3 regions of the Streptomyces similanensis genome follow, and region 1 is predicted to be linked to each of the others. Evidence: riboswitches for the same ligand, from Rfam matches in the RefSeq annotation. Region 1 holds a riboswitch; each other region holds the start of a gene.
What was found. Region 1 has a riboswitch for cyclic di-AMP ahead of ABEB07_RS37440 (transglycosylase SLT domain-containing protein). Riboswitches for the same ligand answer to the same signal wherever they lie in the genome.
Positions count from the first base shown of each region.

Region 2: linked by a shared signal. The riboswitch ahead of ABEB07_RS32535 (M23 family metallopeptidase) and the one ahead of ABEB07_RS37440 (transglycosylase SLT domain-containing protein) in region 1 are both predicted to bind cyclic di-AMP.
Region 3: linked by a shared signal. The riboswitch ahead of ABEB07_RS36040 (transglycosylase family protein) and the one ahead of ABEB07_RS37440 (transglycosylase SLT domain-containing protein) in region 1 are both predicted to bind cyclic di-AMP.

Region 1 is NZ_BAABKC010000141.1:91,283-95,700, reverse strand. Features, by position in the region: gene ABEB07_RS37445 (polyprenyl synthetase family protein) at 1-981, opposite strand, end outside; cyclic di-AMP (ydaO/yuaA leader) riboswitch at 1,575-1,765, shown strand; gene ABEB07_RS37440 (transglycosylase SLT domain-containing protein) at 1,771-2,250, shown strand; gene ABEB07_RS37435 (HAD family hydrolase) at 2,290-3,102, opposite strand; gene ABEB07_RS37430 (carboxylate--amine ligase) at 3,284-4,418, opposite strand, start outside.
Region 2 is NZ_BAABKC010000113.1:11,629-16,046, reverse strand. Features, by position in the region: gene ABEB07_RS32545 (PrsW family intramembrane metalloprotease) at 1-59, shown strand, start outside; gene ABEB07_RS32540 (aldo/keto reductase) at 139-1,083, opposite strand; gene ABEB07_RS32535 (M23 family metallopeptidase) at 1,190-2,281, opposite strand; cyclic di-AMP (ydaO/yuaA leader) riboswitch at 2,293-2,447, opposite strand; tRNA gene ABEB07_RS32530 (tRNA-Met) at 2,794-2,867, opposite strand; gene ABEB07_RS32525 (dihydrofolate reductase family protein) at 2,915-4,072, opposite strand; gene ABEB07_RS32520 (glycosyltransferase family 39 protein) at 4,171-4,418, opposite strand, start outside.
Region 3 is NZ_BAABKC010000132.1:81,499-85,916, forward strand. Features, by position in the region: gene ABEB07_RS36030 (cytochrome P450 family protein) at 1-137, shown strand, start outside; gene ABEB07_RS36035 (transglycosylase family protein) at 350-1,504, shown strand; cyclic di-AMP (ydaO/yuaA leader) riboswitch at 1,687-1,853, shown strand; gene ABEB07_RS36040 (transglycosylase family protein) at 1,858-2,616, shown strand; gene eno (phosphopyruvate hydratase) at 2,933-4,234, shown strand; gene ABEB07_RS36050 (FtsB family cell division protein) at 4,361-4,418, shown strand, end outside.

The sequences.
Region 1 (4,418 bases):
CAGCTGGAGCAGCGCCGCCTTGGCGTCGCACTCCCGCAGCGGGGCCAGCGCCGCGCGCGCCTCCTCGGCGTAGCGCACGGTGTCCCGGCGGGCCTGTTCGAGGGCCGGGTGGGCGCGCAGCGCGGCCAGCGCCTCGGCGAGCCGGGCGTCGTCGGCGAGGTCGGAGGCGAGCAGTTCGCACAGGGCGACGTCCTCGGCCAGTCCCAGCCGCGCCGCGCGCTCGCGCAGCCGCAGCACGGGCAGGGTCGCGATGCCCTCGCGCAGGTCGGTGCCGGGCGTCTTGCCGGACTCGTGCGAGTCGGAGGCGATGTCCAGGACGTCGTCGGCGAGCTGGAAGGCGACGCCGAGCCGCTCGCCGTACTGCGTCAGCACGTCCACGACCGTCTCGTCGGCACCCGACATCATCGCGCCGAACCGGCAGGAGACGGCGACCAGCGAGCCCGTCTTGCCGGCCAGGACGTCCAAGTAGTGGTCGACCGGGTCCCGGCCGTCCTGGGGTCCCGCGGTCTCCAGGATCTGGCCGGTGACCAGCCGCTCGAACGCCAGGGCCTGTACCCGGACCGCCTCGGGACCGAGGTCGGCGAGGATCTGGGAGGCGCGGGCGAACAGGAAGTCGCCGGTCAGCACCGCGACCGAGTTGGCCCAGCGGGTGTTCGCGCTGGCCACCCCGCGGCGCACCGCGGCCTCGTCCATGACGTCGTCGTGGTAGAGCGTCGCCAGGTGGGTCAGCTCCACGACCACGGCCGAGGGCACGATCCCGGGCGCGTAGGGGTCGCCGAACTGCGCCGCGAGCATGACGAGCAGGGGCCGGAACCGCTTCCCGCCCGCCTTGACGAGGTGCTGCGCGGCCTCCGTGATGAAGGGGACCTCGCTCTTGGTGGCTTCGAGCAACCCTTCCTCGACAGCCGTCAACCCGGCCTGGACATCGGCTTCGACAGCCTGGTCCCGCACGCTCAGCCCGAATGGCCCGACGACGGTCACGAGGTGTCTCCTGTCTGCTGGTGTCTGCTGGCGATTACACGGTTTGTCGATAGGTCGCTGCCATCACTCAAGTCAGCGTATCCGGTCAGGTTTCGATCACCGCCAGTGCCCACCTCTACAGGCCAGGCGGTATCGGATCGCGCCCGATATACATCTCATCGCCAGGTATGAACAGATATATATCGACTCGCTCCTCCCGTACTGCGGTCGCCCTCCCTCGCACACATGCCCACAGGTACACACGTACGCCAGGGCCAGGACGTCACCAGAAGTGACGACCGTCACATACGTGAGTGCCATGGCCCGATTTAACCGTATTGGCATCCCAATTCCGCTTAGCCGTTATTGCCCTCCCGCCCGGCAAACCGTGACTTGAGTCACGCGGGGTCCCCTCACCCCGGCCCGTCGCGACACCCCGCTTTCCCGTTCCCGGCAAGCCAGTTGACTCTTGGCGAATGCAAAGGATCAAGCATCCCAAACGCCCCAGACCAAGGTCAATTAGGACGAGGTGTGGTTTCGGCACTTGTTCTGGACATGTGCTCTCGCATACGTTCCGGGCCAGTCGGGCGGAACGCCGAATCCTGCCGCCGCCCGAATCCAACGAACCGACACCCATGGCAGGAGCGGGGGACCCAGGTAAGTCGCCGGGCCGGAGCGCCGTACGTCGTCCTACGTCGTACGCCGCGCCGGAACGGCTCGGGGTGAAGCCGTGCCCTTCGGGGCGCGGCCGGGCACCTCCCCGCCCGAACCCGACAGCTCACCTCGCAGGCGACGGAGAGGAAGTCCCCCATGGCCGCAAACGGTCAGCGCCGTACCCGTACCGCCCGCATCCTGCGCACCCTCGCCGTCAGCGGCACCGGTGCCGCCGTCCTCGCCGTCCCGCTGATCGGCGCCACCAGCGCCTCCGCGGCCCCGGCCACCACCAAGGCCGTCAGCTCGGTCTCGTACCCGAACAACCTCGACGGCTGGATCCGCGAGTCCCTGGCGATCATGGCCGAGAAGGGCATCCCGGGCTCCTACAACGGCATCCACCGCAACATCATCCGCGAGTCCTCCGGCAACCCGCTGGCCATCAACCTCTGGGACTCCAACGCCGCCAAGGGCATCCCGTCCAAGGGCCTGCTCCAGGTGATCCAGCCGACGTTCAACACGTACCACGTGGCCGGCACGTCGTTCGACATCTACGACCCGGTCGCGAACATCACCGCCGCCTGCAACTACGCCGCGGCGCGCTACGGCTCGATCGACAACGTCTACAGCGCGTACTGACCGAGCCCGGCCGGGCCGCCCCCAGCGGCCCGGCCCGCCTCAGGCGAACAACCGGTCGAGGACGACGGCGATGCCGTCGTCCTCGTTCGACGTGGTGACCTCGTCGGCCACCGCCAGGAGTTCGGGGTGGGCGTTGGCCATGGCGACGCCCCGGGCCGCCCACCGGAACATCGGGATGTCGTTGGGCATGTCGCCGAAGGCGAGGGCGCTCTCCCGGCCGAGCCCGAGGTGCTCAGCGGCCAGCGCGAGACCGGTCGCCTTGGTGATGCCGCACGGCTGGAGCTCCACGGTCCCCGGCCCCGACATGGTGACCGTGGCCAGCGAGTCGACCACGCCCCGGGCCGCCGCCGCCAACTCGTCGTCGCTCAGGGCGGGATGGCGCAGCAGCACCTTGCTGATCGGCGCCCGCCACAGCTCGTCGCGCCGCTCGACCCGCCGGGCGGGCAGGGTCGGGTGCGGCATGCGGTACCCGGGCTCGATCAGGGTCAGCCCGTCCACGCCGTCCTGGTCGACCGCGGCGTACACCTCCCCCACCTCGGCCTCGATCTTGCCGAGCGCGGTCTCGGCCGTCTCCCGGTCCAGGGTGACCGACCACAGCAGCCGGTCCGCCACGGCGTCGTAGAGCTGGGCGCCCTGGCCGCACACCGCCAGCCCCGGCCCGCCGAGGGCCGCCAGCAGCGGCCGCACCCGCGGCGCGGGCCGTCCGGTCACCACGAGGTGCCGGGCGCCGACCGCCGCCGCCCGGGCGAGCGCGGCACGGGAGCGTTCGGACACGGTGTCGTCGCCGCGCAGCAGCGTTCCGTCCAGGTCGGTGGCGATGAGGGCGTACGCGGGGGGAGGGGGAGCGGCCATGATCAGAGAATACGGACCTCCGGCACCCTCGGAACCACCGCGAGCACGCACCCCGGGCGCCCCCGGAACCACCGCGCGCACGGACCCCCTCGCACCGGCCAGCCCCCGCGCGCACGGACCCCCGCGCACCGGCCAACCCCCGCTCGTCCCGGGCGAGATGACCGCATCCGCATAGGTCCGCTCAGGCGCCCGTGCCGGACGGGCCGCCGCCGCGTCGGCTGGTGCGCCACAGCTGGTACAGGTGCCGGGCTCCCGGCCGTACGAAGCGGGCGAGCATCGTGAGGAACGGCATCGGGTCGTCGCCCGCCAGCCAGGCCAGCTCGGTCCCGCTCGCCCGCGCCGGGGCGTGCGGGGTGGTGTAGCCGCTGCGCCGGTAGGCGAGCCAGGCGGGCAGGTCGATGTTCTCCACGACGTAGCGGTGGCCGGCCCGCTGCTCCCCCTCCGGGACGCGCCGCCCGGTCAGGTCGAGGTGCATGGCGCGCACCACGTCCACCCCCGCCTCGCTCTCGAACAGCCGGAACTGGGCGCCCACGCGCGGGTTGAAGTCCAGCAGCTTGTACCGCCCGTCGCGCCGGTCGAAGCGCAGGTCGAGGTCGGCGATCCCGGTGAAGCCGATCTGCTTGACGAACCGCGCGGCGAGGTCGGCGAGTTCGGGGTTGTCCACCACGTACGCGTTCGCCGTCATGCCCGCGTGCGGCGGCCAGGAGCGCACCTTGACGCCGGTGAACAGGGCGAGCGGGGTGGAGTCGCGGTCGAAGTAGGCGTGCACGATCCAGTCCTCGGCCTGCTCGCGCGGCAGGTACTCCTGGAGGATCACGCCGGGCCGCTCGCCCCAGTCGCGGGCGAGCGAGAGCAGCCCCGCACGGGTGGCGACCCGGGTGGTGCCGTGCACGGCCGGCCGGCTGCGCCGCACGAACGCCTCGCGGTTCTTGACCACCACCGGGAAGCGGGCCGTCTCGGCGAACGCCGCGATCTCGTCGTACGACCCCGGGAAGGCGGCCGCCGGACTCGGCACGCCGTGCTCCACGCACAGTTCGTGCAGCCCCTGCTTGCTGGCCAGGCGGCGCGGCAGGCCGGGCTCGACGGGCGGGAAGAGGAAGGGGCCGGCGAGCGCGCCCCGGTGCTCGGCGATCAGGACGGCGGCCTCCTCGTCGGTGGGCACCAGGACGGCCGGGCGGCCGATCCGGCGGGCGATCCGCAGCAGACCCTCCACCAGGCGGCCCGCGTCCTCCGTGCCGCTGGTCGGCCAGACGAACGCGCGTCGGAGGTACCGGGAGGCGGCCGCCGGGGTGTACGGGTCCTCGGTGACGGCGTAC
Region 2 (4,418 bases), on a different contig from region 1:
CCGCCGGCGCGGCTCCGGCGCCGTACCCCGCGTACAACCCCTACCGGACGCAACCCTGATCTGAGCCGGTCGTCCGGATCGGATCGGATCACCCGGATCGGATCGCCCGGGTCGGATCGCCCGGGTCGGATCGTCCGGTCAGGCGGATGCCTGGGTCAGCTTGCCGATCTCGTCGTCCGTCAGCCGCAGTCCGGCGACGGCGAGCAGGGCCGGGAGCTGCTCCACGGTCCGCGCCGAGGCGATCGGGGCGGCCACCGTCGGCTGGGCCGCGAGCCAGGCCAGGGCCACCGTGGCGACCTCGGCGTCATGGGCCCGGGCGACCTCGTCGAGGGCGGTAAGGACCTTCTGGCCGCGCTCGGTCGCCAGGTGCTTGGCGGCGCCCTCGGCCCGTGCGCTGTCCACCGTCGCGCCCGGCCGGTACTTGCCGGTCAGGAAGCCGGAGGCCAGCGCGAAGTACGGCATCGCGGCCAGGCCGGCCCGCTCGGCGAGGTCCCGCAGCTCTCCCTCGTAGGTGTCGCGCGAGACGAGGTTGTAGTGCGGCTGGAGCGCCACGTAGCGGGCCAGGCCCTCGCGCTCGGAGAACTCCAGGGACGCCTTCAGGCGCTCGGCGGAGATGTTGGAGGCGCCGATCTGGCGCACCTTGCCCGCCCTCACCAGCTCGTCCAGGGCGCCGATGATCTCCTCGACGGGCACCTCGGGCTGGTCGAAGTGGGTGTAGTACAGGTCGATGTGGTCGGTGCCGAGCCGCTTGAGGGAGGCGTCGGCGGCGGCCTTGATGTTGGCGGCGGACAGGCCCTTGAAGTCGGGGTGCTGGCTGACCTTGGTGGCGATGACGACGTCGGAGCGGTTGCCGCGCTCCTTGATCCACTCGCCGATGATCGTCTCGGACTCGCCGCCGTGGTTGCCCTCGATCCACGCGGAGTAGGAGTCGGCGGTGTCCACGAAGTTGCCGCCGGCCGCCGCGTAGGCGTCGAGCACGGCGAAGGACCGGTTCCGGTCGGCGGTCCAGCCGAAGACGTTGCCGCCGAGGGCGAGCGGGAAGACCTCGAGGTCGGACTGGCCGAGCTTGCGAAGAGAAGTCATGTACGACATCAACGGCCATGGCAGAGCGGCCCATTCCGTGCCCCGCCGGATCCGGGCGCAAAGATCGCGCAAACAGCGCCCGGCGGAGCGTCCGTGCGGGGCCGTCTCAGGGGTTGAGGCCCTTGCCGTTCAGCCACGCCATCGGGTCGATGCCGGTGGCCTGCCCGCCCGGGTGCACCTCCAGGTGCAGGTGCGGCCCGGTGACGTTGCCGGTGGCGCCGACCCGGCCGATGACCTCGCCGGTGCCGACCTTCTGGCCGGCCGAGACGCTGATCGAGGACTGGTGGCAGAACCACAGCTCGGTGCCGTCGTCGAGGGTGAGGATCGTGCGGTAGCCGTAGGCGCCGGCCCAGCCGGCCTCGGTGACGGTGCCGCTGTGGATGGCCTTGATCAGCGTGCCGGTGGGCGCGGCGAAGTCGAGGCCGGTGTGGTGGCCGGAGGACCACATGGAGCCGGCCTGGCCGAAGGTGGAGGTGATCGTGTAGGACGAGGTCGGCAGCGTGTACTGCTTGGCCAGCTCGGCCAGGCGCGCCTCCTCGGCCTTCTTCCTGGCCTCCTCCTCCGCCCGCTTCTTCGCGGCGGCGGCCTTGGCCTCGGCCTCCTGCTTGGCCTGGGCCGCGTCGGCCTGGGCCTTCTTCACCGCGGCGGCCTCGGTGGCGGCCCGCGCCTTCGCCTCGACCTGGGCCTGCTGCTGCTCGGCCTGGGCCATGATCCGGTTGCGCAGCGCCTCGCCCGCGTCGGCGGTGCCGCGCGCGGCCTGGACCTGCTGGGCCTGCTCAGCCTGCGGGACCTGGGGGGTGGCCTCGACCACGTCGCTGAGCGCGGTCGCCGAGCCCACGGGTGCGGCGGTGTCCTCGGCGGAGTCGTCGAAGAGCGCGCCGACCGCCGGCAGGTGGTCCACGGAGGGCAGGTCGGGCAGCGAGAGGGAGACCGGCGGCTTGCCGGTGTTGGCGCTGGCCATGCCGCCCGCGCCGACGGCGGCGATGACGCCGACGCCGAGGACGGTGGAGCTGCGCGCGAGCCCGCCGCCGCGCTGCTTGGCGACGCGGTGCCGGCCGCGTACGGGGCGGAGGGAGTCCTCGGTGGGGTTCCACTCCTCCCAGGGGCCCTCGTCGGGGCGCCGCTCGCCGTAACCGAAGGACTCGGTGCGCCGGCTCGGCAGGAACGGGGCTTCAGAGGCAGGCCGGTTGGACGCCACGCGGGCGTGCTCCTTTCCTTCCGCGTCGCCTACCGGGTTAGCTGACGGGTTCGGAGCGGGAAGGTCTCCTACGCGCGTCGACCGGCCATGACGGCACGGGTGACGTGCGATTCACCCCAAGGTGGTGGTTCCCCGGTTCCCTCGCGGGATTCGGCGCGTGCGCGCACGGAGCCGCCTCTGGTGACGGCTGGGACGACCGCGCTGCGTTATCGAACGTTAATAGACGTGGGGGTTTGATTCCAAGCCGTGCGGCTTGATCATTAAACCTTTTTGGCCAGGACATACCGCTCACGGGGGACTGAAGGCGGGTGAGTTGACAAAGAATCAGGCCATCCACGGGCTCTCCTCGGCCATCGGCGGTACGCGGCGCGAGGTGATGGTGTGTCAGTTGTTATGCGGAGGGGGTCGGCCCGCTCACGTGTGGTGACGGGGGGCGAGGGTCGAGGGCCACGGTGTCCGGGAAACACTCAGGGCCGGAATCCTGTGATCGGATTCCGGCCCTGAGTCTTCAGTAGCGGGGACAGGATTTGAACCTGCGACCTCTGGGTTATGAGCCCAGCGAGCTACCGAGCTGCTCCACCCCGCGTCGGTGAAACCAGTGTATCCCATGTTCGGGGCTGGTTGCACACGAGTTCACCTGAGCCCCGGATCCAGGTGCCGGTTGGGCTCCCGGGCCGCCGCCTCGTACTCCGGCAGGACGACGACCTCCGCGCCCGCGCCCGCCAGGAGCCCGGCCCCGTCGGCCGCCTCGACGAACGTGTCCGGCTCCCGCCAGGCCGTGACCACCCGCCGCACCCCGGCGTCCAGAATCAGCCGGGCGCACGGCCGCGGCCGGGAGGCGCGTCGGGCGCACGGCTCCAGGCTGCTGTACACCGTGGCCCCGCCGAGCCGCGGATCGGCCGGGTCGATCTTGGCGAGTGCCGCCTCCTCCGCGTGCACGACGGGATCGCCGGCCTCCCGCGAGTGGCCCCGCGCCAACTCGGTGCCGTCGGCGGCGACCACCACCGCGCCCACGCTGAACGCGGTCGCCGAGGGCGGGCACCGCAGCGCCAGCTCGCAGGCGGTCCGCAGCCAGTGCCGGTCGGCGGGGACGGTCCGCCCGCCGGCGCCGGGTGCGGTGGGCTCGTACCGCAGGAGGACCACGTCCCCGACGGCCCGGGTCTCCACCAGCCGCAGCCGCCCGCCCTGGTACGACCCCGGCCCGAACAGCCGGGGCGCGGCCGGGTCGCCCACGAACAGCGGGGCGAGCACGAGCTGCACCTCGTCGGCGAGCTGCCGCTGGAGCAGCTGGGTGTGGATCGTGCCGCCGCCCTCGACCATGAGCCGCCGCACACCGAGCACGTCGTGCAGGTGTGCGAGCAGCAGCCGCCAGTCGAGCTCCGGGCCCAGGGGCACGACGTCGACGGCGGGGTGTGTGGCCGGGGTGAGGCCGGTGCGCCGCAGGCGCGCGGCTCCCTCGTCGGTGGTGTAGACGGCCTTCGCGCCGCCCGTGTGCCAGAAGCGCGCCCCAGGGTCCAGTTCGCCCGAGGCGCTGACCGTGACCTTCAGCGGGTACTCCGGCAGCCCGGCGGCGACCCGGGCCGCGCGCCGCTCGGGCGAGTTGACCAGCAGCCGCGGGTTGTCGGCGCGCAGCGTGCCGGCCCCGACGAGGATCGCGTCCACGGACGCCCGTACCTCGTCCACCCGCTCGAAGTCGGCGGGGCCGGACAGCAGGAGGCGGTCGGGGCCGGTGTCGTCCAGGTAGCCGTCGAGGGAGACGGCGGCGGACAGCAGGACGTACGGGAGGGGCATCGACGCGTTCTCCTCGGGCGGGAGGCAGGTGGGGCGGGCGGCCGGCCGCGTGGCCGGGACGTGCTCCCAGTCTGGCGGAGGCCGCGCGCCGCCCGCGGCTACGGGATGCCGAGTTCGAAGAGGGCGTAGCCCGCGTACGAGCCGGAGGCCAGCGCCGCGATGCCGAGCAGCGTGTACAGCAGGGCGGGGCCGATCCGGCGCAGGGCGAGGGCGAGCGGGAGGAACAGCGGGAAGGCGGGGAGCAGGTAGCGCGAAACGTTGCCGAAGATCTGCTGGCTGCCCAGGACCAGGACCATGGTCATGACCGTGTAGACGACCAAGGCGACCGGTGGCCGCAGCCGGATCA
Region 3 (4,418 bases), on a different contig from region 1:
TGGCCACCCTCCTCACCCGGCTCCCCGACCTCCGACTGGACGCGGACCCGGAGGAGTTGCGCTGGCGCGGCGGCCTCATCATGCGCGGTCTGCGCACCCTGCCGGTACGGTTCACCGCCACCTCCGCGACTCCTTGACGAACGCAAAGCCGACGCGAGGCCGACGCAAGACCGGCGCGAGGCCGACGCGCGGCCGACCCGAAGCTGACACACGTTCAACTATGTGATCACCACGTGATCTACGCGGCATTAACTTGTGACAAGTGATCGGGAGCGGCTACCTTCACGCATCAGCGCGGCGGCGGTCACCGCCCGCCGCGCCGTCACCGTTGTCGCCGAAAGGTCTCCGCATGCTCTCCGGGAACGGTCGTCACCGTCGCCCCCGCCAGGCTCCGGCCCTCCTCGTCGCCGCCGGGGTCACCGGCTCCGCCATCGCGATCCCGCTCGTCGCCGCCTCCGGCGCGAGCGCGGCCGACGGCACCACCTGGGACAAGGTGGCCCAGTGCGAGACCGGCGGCTCCTGGAGCGCCGACAACGGCAACGGCTACTACGGCGGCCTGCTGCTGACCCAGGACGACTGGGAGCAGTACGGCGGCCTCACCTACGCCGCGAGCGCCGACCAGGCCAGTCGGTCCCAGCAGATAGCCGTGGCCGAGAAGATACTCGCCGACCGGGGCCCCGGCGCCTGGCACACCTGCGGACTGCTCGCCGGGCTCACCAAGAGCACCGGCGCGGCCGACGTCGACACGGGCGTGGGCGGCTCCTCGTCCACCGCCCCGGGCAAGGGCGGCACGGACACCGGCACGTCGTCCGGTTCGTCCGGTTCCTCCAAGTCCTCCGGTTCGTCCGGATCCGAGGACCCGGGCCCGTCCGACTCGTCCCAGGATGCGGCCAACTCCACCGGTTCGTCCGGTTCTTCGGCCGACGACACCGACGCGACGGGCGATGCGCCCGGTAAGTCCGGTACGTCCCACTCGGCGAACGGACCGGCCGACTCCGGCACGAAGCACACCGATACGCCTTCTTCCCCCTCTTCTTCCTCTTCCATCCCGAAGAAGGACGACGCGGCCGATTCCGGCACGTCCCACCCCTCCGGCGCGCCCGACGCGACGCCCTCGACGGGCACGGGGACCGGCGGCTACGGAGACGCGGCCTACCCGGCCGATCCCCGCCAAGTCGTGGGCTCCTCGGCCCTCGTGGACACCGGGGCGCTGAGTGGCGGCCGGCACCGCGGCGGCAGCGCCGCCGAGAACCCGGCCGACGGCTCCGCCGCCGCGACGGCCGGCCGGCACGCCTCCCGGGCCGACGGCCTCACCACCGACACGGCCGGCGGCTCCTACACGGTCCGCTCCGGCGACTCCCTCGCCTCCATCGCCGACTCCCTTGACGTGGACGGCGGATGGCACGCGCTGTACACCGCGAACAAGGGCGCCATCGGTTCCGACCCCGACCGCATCGCCGCCGGTCAGAGCCTGGATGTCCCCGCCGAAAACGCCGCAAAGTAGGGGCAGTTCACGTCACGCTTCGCACCGAATGTCCCTTTCGGGGAAAGTGTGGGATGAGTCTCAGAAGCCCTGATCGTCTTTGAAATTCCGTCGATCGCGTGTCTACGGTCATGACCGCTCGTCACCGCGAGCCCCGGCTGCCGCAACGCCGAATCCTGCCAGCGGCCGTACGGGAACAGTCGTCGCGTCATGCGCCGCAGGCAGGAGCGGGGGACCCAAGGTAAGTGCCGCGCCGGGCAGTCGAACCGGAGCGGCTGGGGGTGAAGCCGTGCCTCCCCAAAGGCACGGCCGGGCAACTCAACCGGCCCGAACCCGACAGCTCACCTCGCAGGCGTCGGTGAGGGGATCCATCCATGCTGTTTTCCAGCAAGGGCAAGCACCGTCGTCCCTCCAAGGCCACCCGTGCCATCGCGCTCGCCGGAGTCACCGGCGCCGCCGTGGCCGCCCCGCTGATGGCCGCGGGCAACGCCTCCGCCGCCACCACCTCCGAGTGGGACGCGGTCGCCCAGTGCGAGTCCGGCGGCAACTGGTCGATCAACACCGGCAACGGCTTCTACGGCGGCCTGCAGTTCACCAACTCCACCTGGGCCGCGTTCGGCGGTACCGCCTACGCCTCGCGCGCCGACCTGGCGAGCAAGTCGGCCCAGATCGCCGTGGCCGAGAAGGTCCTCGCGGGCCAGGGCAAGGGCGCCTGGCCGGTCTGCGGCAAGGGCCTGTCCGGCGCCTCGTCCTCCTCCGGCGGCGGCAGCGGCTCGTCCTCGTCCTCCTCCTCTTCTTCGTCCTCCTCCTCGTCGTCTTCTTCTTCGTCGTCGAGTTCTTCTTCCTCGTCGAGCAGCAGCTCCAAGAGCAGCACCTCGACCCGCTCCACCGAGGAGCAGAGCGCCAACCGCTCGCTGACGCGCCCGGCCCCGAAGAAGACCGTCACCACCCCGACCGGCAAGAAGGTCAAGAAGGGCGACGGCGAGTACAAGGTGGTCGCCGGCGACACCCTCAGCTCCATCGCCACCGCGCACCACGTCCAGGGCGGCTGGGAGAAGCTGTTCCAGCTCAACAAGGACATCGTCGAGGACGCCAACCTCATCTACCCGGGCCAGCAGCTGCACCTGAAGTGACAGCGGGCGGCCAGGCCCGCCACCGGCCCCGCCCAGGCGTGAGCGCCACCATGGCGCTCACGTGGGGCCGACACCCCCCGTCCCCACGGGCTCCCCGCCCCGGTGCGTTCTCCCCCGTACGCACCGGGGCGGGGCTTTTTCACCTTCTGTTCCCGGCCCCGTCACCGGCCCCTTTGTTCCGTGCTGGAACAATGTGTACCGTCACCCTGTCCACGGGACGGTCGGTCAGCCGGTCGGCGTCCCGGGACGGTTAGGCTCTAGCCGCAAGGCACACCTGCCCCGCACTTCAAGCGTCACATCCACGAAGGAGATGCTCGTGCCGTCCATCGACGTCGTCGTAGCCCGGGAAATCCTGGACTCCCGAGGCAACCCCACGGTCGAGGTCGAGGTCGGCCTCGACGACGGCAGCACGGGTCGTGCCGCCGTCCCGTCCGGCGCCTCCACCGGCGCCTTCGAGGCCATCGAGCTGCGCGACGGTGACCCGAGCCGCTACCAGGGCAAGGGCGTCGAGAAGGCCGTCCTCGCCGTGATCGAGCAGATCGGCCCGGAGCTGGTCGGCTACGACGCCACCGAGCAGCGCCTGATCGACCAGGCCATGTTCGACCTGGACGCCACCGACAACAAGGGCTCGCTGGGCGCCAACGCCATCCTCGGCGTCTCCCTCGCCGTCGCCCACGCCGCCTCCGAGGCCAGCGACCTGCCGCTCTTCCGCTACCTGGGCGGCCCCAACGCGCACCTGCTGCCGGTGCCGATGATGAACATCCTGAACGGCGGCTCGCACGCCGACTCCAACGTGGACATCCAGGAGTTCATGATCGCCCCGATCGGCGCGGAGTCCTTCTCCGAGGCGCTGCGCTGGGGCGCCGAGGTCTACCACACCCTCAAGAAGGTCCTGAAGTCCAAGGGTCTGGCCACCGGTCTCGGCGACGAGGGCGGCTTCGCCCCGAACCTCGGCTCCAACCGCGAGGCCCTGGACCTGATCCTGGAAGCGATCAAGGAAGCCGGCTACACCCCCGGCGAGCAGATCGCCCTCGCGCTCGACGTCGCCGCCTCCGAGTTCTACAAGGACGGCAAGTACCTCTTCGAGGGCAAGGAGCGCTCCGCCGCCGAGATGACGGAGTACTACGAGGAGCTGGTGGCGGCCTACCCGCTGGTCTCCCTCGAGGACCCGCTGTTCGAGGACGACTGGGACGGCTGGAAGGTCCTCACCGACCGCCTCGGCGAGAAGGTCCAGATCGTCGGCGACGACCTGTTCGTCACCAACCCCGAGCGTCTGGCCCGCGGCATCGAGGAGGGCTCCGCCAACGCCCTGCTGGTGAAGGTGAACCAGATCGGCTCGCTCACCGAGACCCTGGACGCCGTCGAGCTGGCCCAGCGCAACGGCTTCAAGTGCATGATGTCGCACCGCTCCGGCGAGACCGAGGACGTCACCATCGCCGACCTGGCCGTCGCGACCAACTGCGGCCAGATCAAGACCGGCGCCCCGGCCCGCTCCGAGCGCGTCGCCAAGTACAACCAGCTGCTGCGCATCGAGGAGATCCTCGACGACGCCGCGGTGTACGCCGGCCGCAGCGCGTTCCCCCGCTTCCGGGGCGACGCCGGGGTCTCCAAGGTCTGACCCGCCCCGCCGCCGGGCCGTGAGGAATCACGGTTCAGCCAGTCGTCCGTACGTCCCCGGACTCGGTCCCGTACCGTGTCCGGGGACGTACGCGCGTGTGAGTGGACAGGAACGGGAGGCGGGACGATGGCCGTGCGGGACCGGGACCGGTTCTCCACCGCGACCAGGCTCAGGCTGCTCGGCG